4 regions of the Acidovorax sp. DW039 genome follow, and region 2 is predicted to be linked to each of the others. Evidence: predicted binding sites of a transcription regulator. Region 2 holds the regulator's gene; each other region holds the start of a gene.
What was found. The regulator FNR, encoded in region 2, switches genes on or off when oxygen is low (the NO sensors DNR and NnrR bind a similar motif). The targets are predictions, from matches to a motif close to TTGATNNNNATCAA.
Positions count from the first base shown of each region.

Region 1 (3,464 bases), 2.3 Mb from region 2:
AGGAGATGGCGAAGGGCTTGGGCTTGGGCTTGGGCTGGGTGCTGGCGAGGGGCTAGGGGATTGTGTTGGTGTCGGCGCTGGGCTAGGGGCGGGAGATGGTGAAGGGCTCGGAGATGGTGTCGGCGCAGGCGTGGGACTTGGTGAGGGTGAAGGCGCAGCCGGATTGCCCGCCGGTGGTGCTGGGGTAGGTGTAGGGACCGGGGTGGGACTGGGTGTTGCAGGTATGGCCGTGGGGCTGTCGCTCCCCCCGCCACCGCAGGCGGCCAAGGCTACGCTGGCCATCAATGCGGCGAGCGACGGGCGAACAATGTGACTCGCGCTTTCCTCCGCTCCAAGCGCAACAGGTGTGGATGGATGGGGGCCCTCAGCTTCCTCTGCCGCTGCACAAAGCAGAGGCTCCTCATAAGTTGTTGTCATGGTGTGACTCATCGTGGAGTGATGCAGCGAAGTGTAAAAAACAAGACCATGTGCAGCATTGCCAATGTGTGAGCAATCGCTACTTTTGTTGCTTAGGCGTTTGTTCGAATAGGACTTGGTCCACGCATCGTTAAACGTTTGTGAACCCCGCAAAGCGCGGCTGACATTAATGCTCAGCTCCTTTGAAGGCCGCAAAAAGCATTCCATCGCGTGCGCTTTGTCCGGCACGCCAGTAGTCCGGCACTGACGATGCAACCCTGGACCGGCCTACGCCCTGCGGCCGCGTTGCTTTCTACAGTCACTTCCATCGCTGCACGCAGAGGTTCCGCACACACCGGGTGGATGGCTGCAGTGACGAAGAAAAGGATGCACGCCATGAACGAACAACGCATCGAAGGCAACTGGAAGCAATTCAAGGGCAAGATGCTCGAGCAATGGGGCAAGCTGACCGACGACGACTTTGACCAGATGGCTGGCCGTCGCGAGCAGTTTGTCGGCAAGCTCCAAGAGCGCATGGGCCTGGCCCGTGAAGCGGCTGAGCGGCAACTCAAGGATTGGGAAACCCGCAACCCGTCTTTCCGGTTTACGGACTGACGTCCACATGGCCCATGGCTACCAAAACATTACCCAAAACGGGTTAACCCAGCCATGGGCTCCACATTCCTTTCGTACGTCCCTTCAGACATGTCGGCGCACTTGCGACCGGCCATTCACAACACTTTTGAGGAGAAAAACCATGCAATTTCGTCACCACATCAGCCGCAATCTCATCGCCCTGTCTGTCACCGCTCTGCTGGGCACCTCGGCCCTGGCCATGACCCAGGCCGAGTACAAGGCTGCCAAGGACCAGATCAGCGCCGACTACAAGGCCAACAAGCAAAAATGCGATGGCATGCAAGGAAATGCCAAGGACATCTGCATGAAGGAAGCCAAGGGCAATGAGGACGTGGCCAAGGCCGAGCTGGATGCCAAGTACAAGCCCAGCGACCGCGCTTCCTATAAAGCCCGTGTAGCCCGCGCAGATGCTGACTATGCCGTTGCCAAGGAAAAGTGCGATGACCAGACCGGCAATGCCAAGGACGTGTGCGTGAAGGACGCCAAGGCCGCCCATGTGGCTGCCAAGGAAAACGCCAAGGTTGCCCGTGCTGCGAACAAGTCTGAACCGAACCCCACAGAGCACGCAGCCAACGTGGCCGAAGCCCGCAAGGATGCCGCCGCCGAGAAGAACGATGCCAGCTACGCCGCCGCCAAGGAGCGCTGTGACGCCCTCTCGGGTGACGCCAAGTCCAAGTGTGTGGACGACGCCAAGCGCGCGCACATGAAGAACTGAGGCAGATTGCCGCAACGCGTGCAGGGCTGACGCAGCACTGCCGCGCCGGTAATTTGTTACCAAACGAAAGCTTGCCCGCCGCCTTGCTGACCTGCATCAAGGCGGCGGGCGGCTTTGTGCCTAAGCTGCCATTTTTTGTCATCACCAAGGAACAAAAATGGCTGCACTCGAATGGTCGGACGCGCTCGCGCTGGATCTGCCGCTCATGGACGACACGCACCGCGAATTTGTGGAGCTGCTTGCCCAGGTAGAGCAGGCAGACGATGCCACCGTGGTGCAGCAGTGGCAGGCGCTCATCACGCATACCGAGCACCACTTCGGCCAGGAAGACGACTGGATGGCCGCCACCCGCTTTGCATCGGGCAACTGCCACAGTACCCAGCACAAGGTGGTGCTGCAGGTGATGCGCGAAGGCATCGTGCGCGCCCAGCAGGGCGATCTCCAGCCCATCCGCATCATGACGGGCGAACTGGCGCTGTGGTTTCCACAGCATGCACAAACCATGGATGCCGCCCTGGCGCTGCACCTGCGCCGCGTGGGCTTTGACCCCGCCACCGGCCAGGTGCATGCACCCGATGCGCTGCCCGGCGAGCTGATCCACGGCTGCGGGGGCAGCAGTTGCTCCGACCAAGCCACAGCGACGCAAGCCACTGACACCGCCGAAGCCGCTGCAGTGGCTTGATGCTATTGAAAGAATAGCTGTCTGCGCTTATTTTTAAAGCCCTGCAGGCCAAAATGAGCCTGATTTGGGTATGCCTGCGTGCAGCGCCACCATGCGCCAGGCCAATTCCCGCAGCGCACGCCGCAGGGGCGCAGGCGCTGCGCAACCATAGGCAGCCGTCAGCACCGCCTGCTTGGCGGTGCGCAGGGCCTGTCGATCCTGCTGGGCCAAGGCCTGCCACAGCGCCCGGCGATGCCGGTTGAGCTGAAGCTGCTCGACCCCCGCCAAACCTGCGCACCAGGGCGGTGTGGCGGGCAAGTCGCTGTGGGGTGAGCATGTTGCGCCGGTGCTGGTGTCAATTGGCTCACAGTGCAGGGCGGGGGTCATGGTGGGGCTCATGGCGCATCCTTGGGCGATGGGGAGGCATCCTGCGCAGGTGCGACCGTTCTGCGGTGCGCTGCGGTTGGCGGGACCGGGCGTTGTGGGGTTGCACTCAGCCCGTACCAGTTCACCTTGCGCGTCAGCACCATCACCGTAGCCAGCACCAGGAACAGCGCAATCGACCCCACGGCCAGCGCAGTCTGCTCCAGTTGCAGCAGCACATACAGCAGGCCATACAGCAGCCCAATGCCCAGGCCCATGGGCAACCCACGTGCCAGCCCGCCCAGCATGTGGCTGGCGTAGTAGCCCAGCAGCAGCACGCAGGCGGTCGCTGCCGCCAGGTACGACCAGCCAAACGGCAGGTGTTCAGACAGGCTCACCAGCAGCAGGAAGAAGCTGCACAGGGCGGCCCCCACCAGCAGGTATTGCACCGGGTGCACCCGCAGCCGCTTCATCAGTTCGAACAGGCCCACCGCCACAAAGGTGAGGCCGATGAACAGCAACCCATACTTGGTCGCCCGGTCCGCCAGTGTGTAGGGATTCACCGGGTCTACAAACGCCACGCTGAAGCTGTCGGCGCAGTCACGCGGCATGGTGCCTGCAGGGGTGTATTCCGCAGGGCTGTCGTCGTAACCGGCGGTGCAGATGCGTTTGCCGCCCTGCACATCCTGCTGG
Region 1 is NZ_AP029019.1:511,646-515,109, forward strand. Features, by position in the region: gene AACH87_RS02230 (DUF1800 domain-containing protein) at 1-417, opposite strand, end outside; gene AACH87_RS02235 (CsbD family protein) at 793-1,011, shown strand; gene AACH87_RS02240 (hypothetical protein) at 1,154-1,747, shown strand; gene AACH87_RS02245 (hemerythrin domain-containing protein) at 1,905-2,429, shown strand; gene AACH87_RS02250 (hypothetical protein) at 2,463-2,807, opposite strand; gene creD (cell envelope integrity protein CreD) at 2,804-3,464, opposite strand, start outside.
Region 1: AACH87_RS02245 (hemerythrin domain-containing protein) is a predicted target of FNR. The motif match lies at 1,834-1,847, and genes of this name have one in related genera.

Region 2 (3,464 bases):
CTTGTGGACTGGGTTCACGTTTGTGGGCTACTTTGTGCCGATCCGTGAACTGGGTGCAGAGCTGCTCGCCTTTCAGGGCAGCTGGCAGATTTTTTGGGTTTTCTTCTACAGCTTTGCCACCTACGGGAACGCAGGCTTCATGCGGGAGCAGGTCTGCAAGTACATGTGTCCTTATGCCCGCTTTCAGAGCGCGATGTTTGACAAGGACACCCTCATCGTCAGCTATGACGTGGAGCGTGGTGAACCGCGTGGTCCTCGCGGCAAGAATGTGGACCACAAGGCCAAGGGTTTGGGCGATTGCATTGACTGCACGCTGTGCGTGCAAGTGTGCCCGACCGGCATTGATATCCGCAAGGGGCTGCAGTACGAATGCATAGGCTGCGGCCTGTGTGTGGATGCCTGCAACACCGTGATGGACAAGGTGAAGTACCCCCGCGGGCTGATCCGTTTCACGACCCAGAACGGGGTGGTCAAGCGTTGGACTCAATCCCAGATCCTGCGCCGTGTTCTGCGTCCTCGGGTATTGATTTACAGCGCTGTGCTGGTGGCTTTGTGTGTGGCGATGCTGGCCAGCTTGGTAATGCGCACCCCGCTGAAGGTGGACGTGGTGCGCGACCGTGCGGCCTTGTCGCGCATCGTGGCAGGGGGTAAGCTGGAAAACGTCTACCGTATCCAGATCATGAATGCCACTGAGGCGCCACAGCGCTATCGCATTGGCGCCAAGGGGCTGGAAGGCTTGGAAGTGGCCTCTGAGACAGAGGTGGAGATCGAGCCCGCCCAGTCGCGCTGGGTGGCTGTGCGGCTCCAGGTGCCTTATGGCTCTGCCTCGCCCGGCTCCCATCCGATCACGGTAGAGATTGGTGCTGAAAGTGGTGCCCACGTGGCAGAGAAAACAGTATTTTTGGTTCCCAGGTAAGCAGCGGAGCTTAGGCTTGCAAGCCTGAATGTGAAGGAGATGAATATGTCAGCAGTTTCTTCGGCAGCCCCTTCGGGTTCGGCACCTTGGTGGAAGTTTGGCCACGTCTGGCTCGTGCTGGCAGGGCCAGCATTGGTGGTCGTTGCCGGGTTTGTTACGCTGTGGATTGCCATGTCCAGGCCCGATCCGGTGGTGGCAGAGGACTACTACCAGCAAGGCATCGATATCAACAAGACGCTGGAGAAGGCAGACCCCAGCATGTTGCCTGCCGTGAAGGGCCGAAACCACGCGCTAACCCCCTTGAAGGACCAGCCGCGCTGAGTTAAGTTGGTCCCGATGCTCTTTGTGAAGAGCTCAGCCTGAAGCCAAGCAGCAAGGAGACAGAACGATGTGGACGCAACGCCTGATGTGGATTGCATGGCCCGCCTTCCTGGTGGCGGGCGGCCTGGAGATGCTGGTATTTGCCTTGGTGGACCCGGAGGATCTGCACTGGTTTGGTCACCCTCTGGGGCTGTCGCGCAGTGGTGTTTACACGGTCGTTTTTTTTGCGTTCTGGATACTCACCATGGTTTCCAGTGCGTTGACGACACTGCTGGCCATGTCGCCGTTTGAATTGAATCGCTGCCCTGTACCTGAGCACGATCGCCCGGACGACTGCCGCAAGACGCCTTCCTGCTCTTGATAACAAAAATCCCTTCCGCGTTGCGATAACGGGGAAGGGATTGTGTGTTGAACGCAGCTGGTTACTGCTCCGTCAGTGGGCCTAGTGGCAGGCCTGCTGGTTGTTGACAATGCGTCGCAAGGCGTCGGTGTCGAGAATCCTGACGTGACGCTGTCGCACTTCCACAGTGCCTTCTTCCACAAATTTGGAGAAAGTGCGGCTGACAGTTTCAAGCTTCAAACCCAGATAGCTGCCAATCTCTTCACGCGTCATGCGCAGCACCAGTTCAGACTGGGAAAACCCGCGCGCATGCAGGCGCTGCACCAGATTCAGCAAAAAGGCCGCAAGGCGCTCTTCAGCACGCATGCTGCCCAGCAGCAGCATTACCCCGTGTTCGCGAACGATTTCGCGGCTCATGATCTTGTGGACGTGGTGCTGCAGGGCAGTCACTTCGCGCGACAGCTCTTCAATGCGGTCAAACGGCATGACGCACACTTCAGCGTCTTCCAGTGCCACGGCATCGCAGGTGTGGTGTTCATTCACGATGCCATCGAGACCAATGATTTCACCAGCCATCTGGAACCCGGTCACCTGATCGCGGCCATCTTCCGTCGCCACGCAGGTTTTGAAAAAGCCCGTGCGAATGGCATACAGCGATGTGAACGCCTCACCATTGCGAAAAAGGGTGCCGCCACGCTTGACCTTGCGGCGCACTGCGACCACCTCGTCGATGCGCTGGAGCTGTTCTTCGTTCAGGCCGACAGGCATACAAAGTTCTCGCAGATTGCAGTTTGAGCAAGCGACTTTGATGGTGAGCGGATTCATGGCACAGATACCTGGATGTAGTTCGGACATATCGTGCCCGACGAGGGAGGCCGGCATGCCTCGGTCTGCGAGTAGTAGCAGATGATATGCATCAAATTGTCGCTCCAGTGGAGATCGTTTCACTTGATGCAGGTCAAGGACGCAAAAAGAAGGCTGCGGCACAGTAAGCCAGTACGCAAGGATATCCCCATGACCGCAGTAACCCCAGAACTACTCACCCGGTTTGATGTGCCGGGCCCCCGATACACCTCCTACCCCACGGCGGACCGTTTCGTGGAGGCTTTCGGGCAGGAGGACTACACGCTGGCCCTCGCACAGCGGGGGCTGGGTACCGGTGCCAAGGCGATGCCACTGTCTTTGTATGTGCACATTCCTTTTTGCGAGTCGCTATGCTACTACTGCGCCTGCAACAAGATCATTACCAAACACCATGATCGCGCCGATGTTTATCTGCGGTACCTGAGCCGGGAAATTGACCTGCACACGGCCCAGTGTGGTGTAGGGCAGGTGGTCAGCCAGCTGCATCTGGGGGGCGGCACTCCAACGTTCCTTTCCGACGTTGGGCTGCGTGAGTTGATGTCCATGCTCAAGCGCAGCTTTACCCTTGCGCCAGGCGGTGAGTATTCGATTGAGGTGGACCCCCGCACTGTCAACGCCGACAGGTTGGCTTTGCTGGCTGAACTGGGCTTCAATCGGCTGAGTTTCGGTGTGCAGGATTTCGATGCAGAAGTGCAGAAGGCTGTGCACCGGGTGCAGCCTGCCGAGCAGGTGTTTGCCTTGGTCGAGTCTGCACGATCCATCGGCTTCGACTCCATCAACGTCGATCTGATTTACGGCTTGCCGCGGCAAACTCCTGAGTCATTTGATCGCACGCTGAAGCAGATTGCACAGCTGCGCCCTGACCGCATCGCGTTGTACGCCTACGCCCATTTGCCCGAGCGCTTCAAACCCCAACGGCGCATCATCTCAGCGGAACTGCCAACAGCAGGCGCCAAGGTGTCCATGCTGGCCCGCTCGCTGGACGCGTTTCTGGAGGCCGGTTACGTCTATGTGGGGATGGAT
Region 2 is NZ_AP029019.1:3,034,797-3,038,260, reverse strand. Features, by position in the region: gene ccoG (cytochrome c oxidase accessory protein CcoG) at 1-916, shown strand, start outside; gene AACH87_RS13535 (FixH family protein) at 962-1,237, shown strand; gene AACH87_RS13530 (hypothetical protein) at 1,305-1,598, shown strand; gene fnr (fumarate/nitrate reduction transcriptional regulator Fnr) at 1,680-2,402, opposite strand; gene hemN (oxygen-independent coproporphyrinogen III oxidase) at 2,592-3,464, shown strand, end outside.

Region 3 (3,464 bases), 1.3 Mb from region 2:
GCTGGTAACTGACCTTACCGTGCGCCTCAAACTTTGTGGGCATGCGCGTGACGTAGTCCACCACTGCACCCACTGAGTTGCCGGCGTAGGCGGCCGAAAACGGGCCGTAGAGCACGTCCACGCGCTCGATCTCCTCGGGCGTGACCAGCATCCAGCGCGGCGCGTTGGTGGGGCCGTTGCCCAGGTAGTTGCTCAGCAGAATCCCGTCGGCAAACACCATGGACCGCGCCGGGTTGCCCGTGCCCGAGGCGCGGGTGGACAGCACAGCGTGGTTGTAGTCGCCGATGTAGCGCTTGCGCACCAGCAGGCTGGGCAGGTACTTGAGGGCGTCTTCGCTGTCGGTGGCGTTGATCGCATGCTCGATCTGCTCGCGCGTCACGCCCTCGATGGTGGTGGGGATCTGCGTGGGCAGCGAGGTGGGCTGACCACCGCTGATGGTGACCACGCCCAGTTCCTTGACGGGCGCGGTGGTCTGGGCAGGTGATGCGCTGGTAGCTTTGGCAGCAGACGCAGGCACATCCTGCGCAACGGTCGCCACAGGAACAACGGGCGGGGCAGTCTGGGCGTGGGCGAGCACGCCCAACGATGAAACGAAAACACACGGAAAGGCACTGGCCAACGCCAGCGCCATGCGGCTCTTGCGCATGGAAACTCCTGATAACAAGCCAAACAGGCCGCTTGCGCTTATCCAACAAGCGCAGACAGCTATCAATTCAGTAGCAAATCAGGAGAACAACGGAGGGCCGCGTGGCGGCAGCGGTGCAGCAGTGCGCGACGCAATATGCGCTGCCGGAATGGGCAGCAGGGCATGCGCCAGCGGGTGGGGTTGGGGCAAACGGGCCTGCATGGCCGGTGGAGGGGCGCCCACGTGCACGCACAAGGGGCAATCCAGCGTGTGGGACGACAGCTCTTGCGCGCCGTCATCGGTCTGCACCAGCAACTTGATCGCACCAGAACCGGTACACACCAGCTCCATGGACTGCGGGCTGACCACCGGGGCTGCCACAGCCACCGCCAGAGACATGACAAACCACGCCAGCACACAGCGGGCGAGCCAGCGAAGGCGGCGAATGGTTTGCATATCCGGCCATTGTAGGAGCACGCGCACCGCGGCGGGGTGCTTGGTGGGTGTGGGCATCAGCGCTTTTTTCACGCGGTCTGATGCGCCACAAACCGCAGCGTCACCCACCAGAGCAAGCACATCGGGAGCTTGATATCCATCAAACCGCAGCGGGCGCAGACGGCGCACCATGAAGACGTTCCCTCACTTCCCTGGAGTTGACTGAATGACACCCGCACAGATGACACCGTTTCAACAGCAGTTGCTCGAACAGCGGGCTGCCATCCTGGCCCAGCTGGCCGAGCAGCGTGGAGGCGCGATGGGCCGCGTGGAAGCGGCGGCAGAGCATTTCCACCCCGGTGAAGACTCGCGCGCCCAGGCCGCCACCGAGCGCGTCCTGGAGTTCGCCATCGAAGACCGGGAGCATGAACACCTCAATGCCATTGCCGCAGCGCTGGAGCGCATGGAGGCTGGCACCTACGGCGAGTGCATTGACTGTGGCGAGGAGATTGCCGAAGCACGCCTCAAAGCTACCCCCGAGGCGGCGCGCTGCGTGCATTGCCAGCAGGCAGCGGAGAGCCATTCGTCGCCACACCACTGATGCCCAGAGCTGCTCACCGAGTTGCCCACAGAAACGCCTGTGGGCGTTCAACCGGCGCGCTATTCAGCCGTCTGCTCAAAGGCCTGTGCAGTCATCGCAAGTCTTGGAGCTTTCCAAACCACACTTTTTCTTTCACTCACGAGACCTGAACCATGAGCACTTTTCACGCTGTTGTCTGGATGGACCATTCCGAAGCCCATGTGGTGATGTTTGACCGCGAGCATGTGCAAGCCCAGCGCATCAAATCCCGCAGCCATCACAAACACCAGGGCAAATCTGGTGATGCATCCGGCTTCTTTGGAGACATCGCTCAGGCCCTGCAAGGCACGCATGAAGTGCTGCTGTGCGGGCCGGGGTTGGCGCGCAACGAGTTCAGGGACTGGTGCCACAAGAGCGCCACCGCGGTGGCCCACAGCGTGGTGGATTCAATGCCCGCAGATCACCCTACCGACGCGCAGCTAGTGGCCATGGCGCGCCAGTATTTCAAGAAATTCGACAACATGGCGGCGGATCCGTCCGTGGCATGAGCTTTTGAACAGGTTCCTTGTGCTGAGAGCGGGTGTTGCTCGCCATCAGCGTTGAGCGCTCCACCCAGCCCTTGGGTTGAGCGCTTTTTTTATCCACCTGCATCACCGCCTGAGAAGGGTGATGCAGGACACCTCAACGGCGGGGGGCCAGCGGCATCGCGCCCAGTGCAAAGACCGAGTTCGGTATCTGCAGACGCGACATCAAAGGCCGCGGTGCGGGCTTGGTGATGCCCACGGCCTTGCGGGGGCTGGCAGACTGTCGCTCAGGTGCTGGCTCCACCCCTTGGGCCTGGGCCTGAGTCACCAGTTCCTTCAGCGATACCGACTGCAGGTACTCCAGCACCCGTGCGTTGAAAGACACCCACAGCTCGCCCGTCATGGCCTTGAGCTGCGCCACCTGGGGAGGGGTCAGAGGCTGGTAATCATCCACCTCCATGTTCTCCACCGCCAGGATGATTTCAGCCACCGCGATCTGCTCCGGCCGACGCGCCAACGTGTAACCCCCACCGGGGCCGCGCGTGCTCTCTACCAGACCGGCACGACGCAGGGCACTGAACAGCTGCTCCAGATAAGACAGCGAAGTCCCCTGCCTCTGGCTGATGCTGGTGAGCGACACAGGCTTCATCCTCTGGTGCAGAGCCAGATCCGTCATGGCCGAAACAGCGACTTTTCCTCGGGTCGTAATACGCATGGCAACCTCCTTGTGAACGCATTGAGCGAAACCACTGACAAGACTCCAAACGCCTTGCCAATCCAGAATGTAGGAGTTTTGACACTTCGCGTATATTCGTTTTATTGTTCAAAACACTTCGATTTTCTCGATGAATAAGGCCGCGCCATGAACTTTAAGCATCTGCGTTACTTCTGGACAGCTGCCAAGGCGGGCGGTGTGATGCGGGCGGGTGAGCAGTTGCACACCACTCCGCAGACTCTGTCCGGACAGATCAATCAGCTGGAGGAGTGGCTGGGGCATGACCTCTTCCGCAAAAGCGGTAGAGGCCTGGAACTCACCAATGAAGGACGTGTGGCACTGGGCTATGCGGAGCAGATCTTTGCCCTGAGCGATGAACTGGAAAAAGCCATCCGTTTGCCCCGGGGGCAGTCCAAGCCGCTGGAGTTCAAGGTGGGTGTCGCAGATTCGGTGGCCAAATCGGTGGCGTACCACTTGCTGGAGCCTGCTCTTGGCATGCAGCAGCAGGTACACATGACCTGTCACGAAGGCAAATTTCCGGAGTTGCTGGCACAACTGAGCATCCACCGTCTGGACCTGCTGCTG
Region 3 is NZ_AP029019.1:4,313,921-4,317,384, forward strand. Features, by position in the region: gene AACH87_RS19325 (TonB-dependent receptor) at 1-646, opposite strand, end outside; gene AACH87_RS19330 (DUF2946 family protein) at 725-1,081, opposite strand; gene AACH87_RS19335 (TraR/DksA family transcriptional regulator) at 1,287-1,661, shown strand; gene AACH87_RS19340 (hypothetical protein) at 1,814-2,188, shown strand; gene AACH87_RS19345 (Rrf2 family transcriptional regulator) at 2,322-2,879, opposite strand; gene nhaR (transcriptional activator NhaR) at 3,027-3,464, shown strand, end outside.
Region 3: AACH87_RS19335 (TraR/DksA family transcriptional regulator) is a predicted target of FNR. The motif match lies at 1,211-1,224, and genes of this name have one in related genera.

Region 4 (3,464 bases), 2.3 Mb from region 2:
AGCATGATGGCGCCTGCAGCCAGAAAGGCCCCAACGATCTGGACCGAAAGCACCTCACTCAGCGATTGCTCCGAATACATCGCAATCCACGACAGGGGAAACACCGTCGCCAAGTGGAAGAGCGCAAAGCTGGCCAGCGCAGCAAAAGCACCGATCAGAACGTTGCCCCCCTCGTCGCGCATGACCTGGGCCACGCTCACGGGCTGCAATTCACGTTGCTGCAACAATTCAGCATACGACTGCCCCACCACCAGCCGCAGGCGGGCAAACAAAGCCACCACGTTGATGGCAAAGGCCACGAAGAAGGGGTAGCGCCAGCCCCAGTCCAGAAACTCGGTCACCGTCAAGCTGCTGTACAGATAGGCAAACAGGCCTGCCGCCAACACAAAACCCACAGGGGCACCCAGCTGACCGATCATGGCAAACCAGCCGCGCCGCTCTTTGGGAGCGCTCATCGCCAACAGGGAAGGCAACCCGTCCCATGTGCCCCCCAGCGCCAGCCCCTGACCAATGCGCAGGATGATCAAGGCGGCGATGGCCTTGCTGCCCACCGCCGCATAGCTGGGCAAAAACGCCATCCCGGCCGTGCAGGCACCCAGCAGGAAAAGCGAAAGCGTCAGCTTGGTGCCCCGCCCCCAGCGCCGCTGCACGGCCATGGAAATCGCCGTACCCACGGGGCGGGCCACAAAAGCGAGGGAGAAGATGGCAAACGCCATCAGGGTGCCATCCAGGCGGGAGAGGAACGGAAACAGCAGGGAAGGGAACACCAGCACGCTGGCAATACCAAACACGAAAAAGTCGAAATACTCGGATGACCGACCAATGATCACCCCCACCGCGATCTCGCCAGGGGTGACATCCTCATCGGTATGGGCACGCGCCAGGGATACTGAACTCTCGAATCCAGGGGTGGGAAGCACTGCAGAACCTGGGCTGGACATATTGACGCTCCTCAAGAAACTGACACGACTCCGTTCTACACCCCTGCAGAGCCCCCCACAAGTGAGCTTTCGCTAGCCCGAGCGTAGGAAAACCCTGATTGCAAGGAACGGCGTGCAAGGAATGACCCGCCCGGCTGCGCGCCACTGCGCCATGTCAAATAACTCTCAAAGAGCCAGACAACCCGGCCGGACACTGGGACAGGATTGATATTGGACAAAATGTCCAATCGACAAATTCGCTAGCCGTACTACATTGCGAATCCTCAGTCATTCGCGTTTACACCTAAGCGCTCCTTTGTCGCGCCCCTAGCATGCTCAAAACCAAGGAACTCCGCAGGCCCGCCTGGCTTGCAGCGATCGCCATGACAGCCGGCCTGGCCGGTTGCAGCAAGGCTGTCGTTCTCAACCCGGCTGGCGATGTTGCAGCCCAGCAAGGCCAATTGGTGGTCACCGCCACGCTGCTGATGCTGATCATCATCGTGCCCGTGATCGCACTCACTTTCTTTTTTGCCTGGAAGTACCGCCAGAGCAATACAGAAGCTGAGTACGACCCCGAATGGCACCACTCCACCACGCTGGAGCTGGTGATCTGGACCGTGCCCCTGCTCATCATCATTGCGCTGGGTGCCCTGACCTGGATCGGCACGCACAAGCTGGACCCCTATCGCCCCCTGGACCGCATTGATGCCCAGCGCCCGCTGGACCCCAACGTCAAGCCACTGGAAGTGCAGGTGGTGGCAATGGACTGGAAATGGCTGTTTTTCTACCCTGAGCAAGGCATTGCCACTGTCAACGAACTGGCGGCCCCGGTGGACCGCCCCATCCTGTTCAAGCTGACAGCCACCTCCACCATGAACGCGTTTTACGTGCCTGATCTGGCCGGCATGATCTACGCCATGCCCGGCATGCAGACCGAGCTGAACGCGGTCATCAACAAGCCTGGGGTGTTCAATGGCATGTCCTCGCACTACAGCGGCGCAGGATTCTCGGGCATGACCTTCAAGTTCCACGGCCTGAGCCACGGCGACTTTGACCAGTGGGTGCAAAAGGCCAAAACCGAAGGCAAGCCGCTGGACAAGAGCACCTATCTGAACCTGGCCAAGCCCAGCGAACGGGACCCCGTCCAGCGCTTCGCCTCGGTGGAGGAAGGCCTGTACGACAAGGTGCTAAACCGCTGCGTCGAGGACGGCAAGATGTGTATGCACCACATGATGGCCATCGATGCCAACGGCGGTGACGCCTATGTACGCGCCGTCGGCTTGAATTTGCCACAGGACGTGTGCACACCACAAAACGCCACCAAAGTGGTGGCCGAGCTCAATACCCGCAACGCACAACGCGCGACCATCCGCCAGTGAGTCTCACCATGTCTTCCGAAACCACCTCTCCCGCCCACTGGGCGCTGGGTCGCCTGAGCTGGGACGCTGTCCCCATGGCCCACGAGCCCATCGTGCTGGCTACTTTCATTGCCGTGGTGCTGGGCGGCCTTGCCGTCGTCGCAGGCATTACCAAGTTCCGCCTGTGGGGCCCGCTGTGGCGCGACTGGATCTGCAGCATTGACCACAAAAAGATCGGGATCATGTACATGATCCTGGGCTTGGTGATGCTGCTGCGTGGCTTTGCCGATGCGATCATGATGCGCCTGCAGCAGGCCATGGCCTTTGGCGACAACATGGGCTACCTGCCACCGCACCACTACGATCAGATCTTCACCGCCCACGGCGTGATCATGATCTTCTTCGTGGCGATGCCGCTGGTCACGGGGCTTATGAACTACCTCGTGCCGCTGCAGATTGGCGCGCGCGACGTGTCCTTCCCGTTCCTGAACAACTTCAGCTTCTGGATGACCACCGCTGGCGCTGTGCTGGTGATGGTCTCCCTGTTCCTGGGCGAGTTCTCCACCTCGGGCTGGCTGGCGCTGTCCAACCTGGGGGCGCAAAGCCAGAGCACGGGTCTGGACTACTACATCTGGGCCTTGCAGATTGCAGGGGTGGGTACCACGCTCTCGGGTATCAACCTGATCGTCACCATCGTGAAGATGCGCGCACCCGGCATGAGCCTGATGAAGATGCCCGTCTTCACCTGGACGGCCCTGTGCACCAACGCGCTGATCGTTGCGTCCTTCCCCGTGCTGACGGCCGCCCTGGTTCTGATGTCGCTGGACCGCTATGTCGGCACGAACTTCTTCACCAACGAGCTGGGCGGCAACCCCATGCTCTACGTGAACCTGATCTGGATCTGGGGCCACCCTGAGGTGTACATCCTGGTGCTGCCTGCCTTCGGCGTGTTCTCCGAAGTGGTGGCCACCTTCTGCAAGAAGCGCCTGTTCGGTTACACCTCCATGGTGTACGCCACGGTCTGTATCACCATCCTGTCCTACCTGGTGTGGCTGCACCACTTCTTCACCATGGGCTCGGGTGCGAGCGTGAACACCTTCTTCGGTATCACGACCATGATCATCTCGATCCCCACGGGTGCGAAGATCTTCAACTGGCTGTTCACCATGTACAAGGGTCGCATCCG
Region 4 is NZ_AP029019.1:726,066-729,529, reverse strand. Features, by position in the region: gene AACH87_RS03270 (MFS transporter) at 1-941, opposite strand, end outside; gene cyoA (ubiquinol oxidase subunit II) at 1,253-2,299, shown strand; gene cyoB (cytochrome o ubiquinol oxidase subunit I) at 2,308-3,464, shown strand, end outside.
Region 4: cyoA (ubiquinol oxidase subunit II) is a predicted target of FNR. The motif match lies at 1,146-1,159, and genes of this name have one in related genera.